DNA from 2 places in the Amphibacillus indicireducens genome. Region 2 is predicted to be linked to the other one. Evidence: predicted binding sites of a transcription regulator. Region 2 holds the regulator's gene; the other holds the start of a gene.
What was found. Region 2 encodes LexA, which represses DNA repair genes until DNA is damaged. Its sites were predicted from a motif close to CGAACATATGTTCG; they were not measured.

Region 1 (3,218 bases), on a different contig from region 2:
AACTCACTTTCTGTATCCCCATAATTCCTAAATTCTAAATGGCGATTTCTATTTCTACCACTTTCCATTTCATCGTATAACTTTGTGAAAATTAATTTAAATACTTCCTCAAAAACATCAACACCTGCATTGGCTAGAACTTCATCCTCTAATTCTAAAATTAAATCTTTTAATGATTTACGTTCCAAAACGAGCTTATCTCTTTCAATTAAATCATTGATCGTCCAGCGTTCTTCTAGTATGTCAGAAAGCTTTTGATCAGCTCTTGGTATTCCAGGTATATCTTCAAAGTAATTCGGATCTTTCCGGTGATAATATGAAATTGATTCACCATTGCTCCAAATACCAATAGGTGCACCAGTTGCATTACAATAAGATTTTAACTGTTCTTTACCATCTTTTAATTTTGGTTTTTTTAGCTCTACTATTATATACGGAGATCTAGTTTGGATTTTATCAAAAATAACAATATCTGCTCGTTTTTTTTCTCTACCAAATGAAACAGGATATTCTACTTCCATTCTATCTTTTGGATATCCCATGTCTTTGATCAGTATGTTGATATATAATTGTCGTACAATTTCTTCAGGTGTTAGTTTAACGTCTTTTTTCCTAATTTGACAATTAAAATAAGGAACTAATTTACCGCGTACTTTTTTTGTGAAAATTCTTTTTTCAATTGTGTCTATCTTATCTTGACTAAATTGGGTTAACTTATAGTTCGAATCTTTTAGAATATCTGATAATTTCATTACTTGGACCCCTTCTCTTTAATTTCTTACTATATAATTATACTTGCTAATATATCATTTGTAAAAAACACATATAATTTTAAAGTGTTAGACTAGAGATATCGCTTCATGTGATATCAATTATTTTATCCTCAAAAATGGTGTTAGATGTACGTTATGTTTTTATAATTTAGGGTTAAATAACAGATTTATACTTATGGAGAGTACAAAATAATATCGCTTTATTTTCAACTGACAGATAAGGCTAATCTAGAAAAAACGTACCTAAAACACTGTTTAAAGCACTTTGCTATGATGGATTTTAATTTAATAAAAACAGATCCTAAAACAGAATGATCAACTCTATTATAAGGATCTGTTTTTATTTTTTTAAGATGAAACGGTAGAACCTTCACTCAAATAACTCTTCAACATCAATTCCTCTAAAATATGCTCAACCTTCTTCCGAATCGCTGGGTTGAAGTAATTCCGCTGTTCTTCGCGGTTTCGACAAATGAATAAATAGGCGGTAAATGTGTCGTTTCTTTCTAACGGGATGACTTTTAACTTTTGGTCGTACATATATTTCCGTAGTTGTTGGCGTTCGAGCATCGCTTCGTTCTCCATTTTCTTTAGTAAGACAAGATATGGTTCTTTTATTTTAAGACCTGCTCCTCGTTCGATGATTGCTAAGTCGCGTTGAATCACGGTAATTGCCATTGATAAGAACAGGAAGCGAGAGGCTAATTGGTATTCTTCGATTGTTAAATAGCGCATGGCTATCCTCCTCATGATGTTGTGGAACGTATGTTCTTATTATAGCCGAAATTTTTAAAAAAGAAAAGTGTTAATTCACTTTTTTAAAAGGGAAAAGGATTAGCGAGTAACTTTTTTACTTAAATGTACGTCTTGTAAAAGAAGGCTTAAGGCAAAGTGATCAGACTTAATTTATACCTCTTAGCCATGTGCTATAGTATAATAACGATAGAACGTAAGTTTTAAAAGGAGACGGTCTAACATGACAATCGCAAAACAAATATTAGGTACATCATGGCGTTTAGTTAGTTTTCAGTCTGAAGATAAATCTGGTCAACCGATCTATCCACTAGGAAAAGAAGCGACAGGTGTGATTATGTTTACTAATAATAAGCGAATGGCTGTACAGATTATGGCCTCTGACCCTGAAATTGCGCTTGATCAAGATTGGTTCGATCGACTCAATACTGAGTCAGAAAAAGAGATGGCTCAACTGGGTTATCATGCCTATTCAGGACGATTCGATTTAAATGAGGAAGAAGCAACGTTAACGACACATGTTGACCTTAGTGTAGTCGCTTCGTATGTTGGATCTGATCAAACCCGTTCGGCAAAAATTGACGGTGACAGACTCTATCTTTCCAATGTTAAACATCCAGAGCGCAAGCTTGTTTGGGAGAAAATCAACACGTAATTTTTAATGAGTCGGAGGGACTTATTTTCCAAGAAAAAAGGTTATTTTCACCTGTACTCAGGGAATAGTATTTAATAACGATCGAATAAAAAGGGGAGTGATCGTCTTGATCTTAACGATAGACAACTCGATAACGATGGAGCAAGTACGTGAACTCCTGGAAACGAATCAATATGATGCATTAATTGAGAGGTTACTCGTCTATTATGAAGGCTTAGGCCCGCTTCCAGGAATTGTTTTACCGTTTATTGAAGCGATCTTACCATTCTTGCCTTTGATGGCGATTGTTGTTACTAATGCAGCGGCTTACGGGTTGCTGGAAGGTTTTTTATATTCCTGGATTGGTGCATCGGTTGGAGCCATTACGGTATTTTGGGTGATTCGTCGCTTTCGCCATATTAAACTATTGGCGTGGATACATAGTCATCGTCAAGTGAGACGTGTGACAGGTTGGGTAGAGAGGCGTGGCTTTGGTCCGTTATTTATTTTATTATGTTTTCCATTTTCACCTTCTTCGATTATTAATCTAGTTGCCGCCTTATCTGGTGTCAGCTTCTTTCAGTTCGCTTTAGCGATTTTACTCGGCAAGGCAGTGATGATTTTTTCAATCGCTTATGTTGGTAGTAGTCTAACGTCATTCGCTGAAAATCCAGTTCGAACAATTTTAGTCGGGATTGGGATTACCCTGTTTTGGTTGTTAGGTAAGCAGATTGAGCACCGCATGCATAAAAGTGACGAAGAAGCAGAACGATTAGAAAAAGAAAGAGCTGAACAATCATGAAAAAAAGTTTCACTAGCTTAGTGGAGCTTTTTTTAGTATCAGAAGTTTTTTATTTATGTTAAAATAGTCATAATAGAACAAATGATCGTTTCGAAGTTTGAAGATGATCAGAAGTGAGAGGAGTAAAAGCGATTGTCTATTCATGTTATCGTTGGTCCAGCGACTGTATCAAAAAGTGAGTACTGTCTTGAACAGATTCGAACGGAATTACGTGAACGTCCATATGGGCGACCGATTATTTATCTTGTACCAGAAC
Region 2 (3,218 bases):
TGAAGGTGTTTATCGACCCAGGTCATGGTGGAAATGATCCAGGTGCGGTAGGTCATGGATTAGTTGAAAAAAACATCACACTGATAATTGCTCAACACTTAAGGGATCATTTAATTAAAAATTATCAAGATGTATCTGTAAGAATGTCGAGAAATAGTGATCAATCAGTGTCATTAGTTGAACGAACGAATAACGCAAATCAGTGGGGGGCTGATTTATACCTCTCAATTCACGTAAATGCAGGTGGTGGCCATGGTTTTGAAAGTTTTATATACAATGGGCAGTTTAAGAACAAATCAAAGACAGAACAAATTCGATCGAAAATTCATGATACAATCGTTTCTAATTTAAATTGGAGAGACCGGGGTAAGAAACAAGCTAATTTTCACGTTTTAAGAGAAACTCGTATGTCAGCAGTATTAACTGAAAGTGGATTTATTGATCATCGAGATGATGCAAACAACTTAAGAAATAGTGATTGGTTAAAAACAATTGCCAAAAATCACGCTGATGGTGTTGCACATGCGTTCAATTTAGAAAAAATAGTCCATCAAAAAATTGATGATCCTTTTTACCGTGTTGTATCTGGTTCATTCCTAGCAGAAAAAAATGCTAGACAAAAAGTTGAAACATTAAAACGACAAGGTTATGAAAGTTATATTCTACCTCATGCCCATCAAAATGAGCGATATTATCGTGTAATCGTCGGTGCATTTCGAAATAAATCGAATGCAGAAGCTAGAGTAAAAGCACTCGCTCAAGATGGATTTGAAAGCTTTATTATCGAAGTTTAAATGAAGAAAGAGGCTGATAATTCAGCCTCTTTTTTTTTTATATCATTTTTCTAAAGACACCAATTACTTTACCCAAAATTGAAATATTTTTATAAATCATTGGTTCCATTGTCGCATTTTCAGGTTGTAAACGAATATGATTATCTTCTTTAAAGAAACGCTTAACTGTTGCTTCATCATCTTCTGTCATTGCGACAACAATATCGCCATTATTTGCATTTTGCTGTTGCTTGACAATAACCATATCATCATTGAGGATACCAGCTTCAATCATACTGTCACCTTCAATAATGAGGGCGAAAAGATTCGCCTCCGCTTGTGAGATTGAAGATGGCAATGGAATAAACTCTTCAATATTTTCAACGGCTGTAATTGGCAAACCGGCAGTTACTTTTCCAATGACTGGTACAAATGTTGTTTTCTCTTTTGGAATGCCATTTAGATTATCATCTTTAATAATTTCAATTGCACGCGGCTTTGTCGGATCTCTCCTAATATATCCCTTTTTTTCAAGCCGTGCTAAATGACCATGGACAGTAGAACTTGATGCAAGCCCAACTGCTTCACCAATTTCACGAACCGATGGAGGATAGCCTTTTGAGTCAACATGTTCTTTAATATATTGCAAGATAGCTTCTTGACGTTTTGATAATGATTGCATAAATTTAACCTCCGTTCATTATTTTCTATTATTATAACATGTAAGAACGACTTAGGCAAACGTTAGTTCGCAAAGAAACAAGGTGCTAAAAAGCACTAGAAGTTGTACAATTATAGCTGTTTTGGTTAAAATAGAACATGGAATAAATTAAACAAAGGAGTCCGTTATGTTAACAAAAGATAAATTAGCTAGAATTAATCAACTTGCTAATAAAGCAAAAACATCTCGCTTAACAAAAGAAGAGCTAAAAGAGCAAAAGTTGTTAAGGGAGGAGTATTTAAAAACTTTACGTCAATCATTCAAAAACCAATTGAGTAGCGTTAAAATCATTGATCCTGAAGGAACCGACGTGACACCAGAGAAAGTAAAGCATTTAAGGACAGAAAATAAAGATAATTAGAAAAACACGTCATTATGACTTGTTTATTCTGCTAATTCATTATAGGATATAGATTGTATAGAAATGTACGTACATATCTATGTACATAAAATGAAAGGGGATTCTTTAAAAATGGTAAATCAAACGCAACAAACATCGATTAATACAATTCGTACGTTATCAATTGATGCTATTGAGAAAGCGAATTCAGGTCACCCAGGTCTACCAATGGGAGCTGCTCCTATGGCGTATACGCTTTGGACTGAATTTATGCATCAGAACCCTAAAAACTCAAGCTGGGTAAATCGTGATCGCTTTGTTCTTTCAGCAGGGCACGGTTCAATGCTACTGTACTCTTTGCTCCACTTGTCAGGATATGATGTGACAATTGATGACTTGAAAAATTTCCGTCAGCTAGGATCGAATACACCAGGTCACCCTGAAGTTACTGATACAGATGGTGTTGAAGCAACAACAGGCCCACTAGGACAAGGTATTGGTATGACTGTTGGTATGGCGATGGCAGAAGCTCACTTAGCGGCAAAGTATAACCGTGATGGTTTCAATGTTGTTGATCATTACAGTTATGCGCTTGTAAGTGATGGTGACTTGATGGAAGGTATTTCACATGAAGCCGCTTCATTAGCAGGACACTTAGGTTTAGGTAAATTAATTGCACTTTACGATTCAAATGACATTTCGCTAGATGGTGATTTAGACAAATCATTCTCTGAGCAAGTTCAAAAACGTTTCGAATCATATAACTGGCAAGTTCTTCGCGTTGAAGATGGTAATGATGTTGATGAAATTGCGAATGCAATTAAAGAAGCTAAAGCTAACACGGATCAACCAACATTAATCGAAGTAAAAACGGTGATTGGTTTTGGATCTCCTAACAAGGCTGGCTCAAGTACTTCTCATGGTTCACCATTAGGAGCAGATGAAGTTGTTTTAACAAAAGAAGCTTACAAGTGGGCTCATGAAGATTTCTTCGTACCAGAAGAAGTATACGCTGATTTTGAAGAGAAAATTATTAAAGATGGTCAAGAGCAAGAAGAAAAATGGAATCAATTATTTGCTGAATATAAAAAAGCTTATCCAGAACTTGCAGCTGAATTTGAAAAAGCTCAAAATGGGGAATTACCTGAAGATTGGGATCAAGGCCTTCCAGTATTTACACCAGGTGAGGATACATTAGCAACACGTGCTTCATCAGGTAAAGTATTGAATGCAATTGCTAAAAAGGTACCAAACTTATTTGGTGGAAGTGCTGACTTAGCAGGATCAAACAATACACGTATGGAAGACGATGAAGACTTTGATAAAACAAATTATGCAGGCCGTAATATTTGGTTTGGTGTCCGTGAATTTGCAATGGCAGCAG

Region 1: a site for LexA is predicted at 1,532-1,545, ahead of ABD814_RS06120 (YhjD family protein). Genes of this name have one in related genera too.

Annotation. Positions count from the first base shown of each region.
Region 1 is NZ_BAABDL010000067.1:17,815-21,032, forward strand. It holds gene ABD814_RS06115 (type I restriction-modification system subunit M) at 1-752, opposite strand, end outside; gene ABD814_RS06120 (YhjD family protein) at 1,122-1,508, opposite strand; gene ABD814_RS06125 (lipocalin-like domain-containing protein) at 1,750-2,181, shown strand; gene ABD814_RS06130 (TVP38/TMEM64 family protein) at 2,288-2,962, shown strand; gene addB (helicase-exonuclease AddAB subunit AddB) at 3,095-3,218, shown strand, end outside.
Region 2 is NZ_BAABDL010000039.1:24,193-27,410, forward strand. It holds gene ABD814_RS03570 (N-acetylmuramoyl-L-alanine amidase) at 1-794, shown strand, start outside; gene lexA (transcriptional repressor LexA) at 832-1,455, opposite strand; gene ABD814_RS03580 (DUF896 domain-containing protein) at 1,622-1,855, shown strand; gene tkt (transketolase) at 1,967-3,218, shown strand, end outside.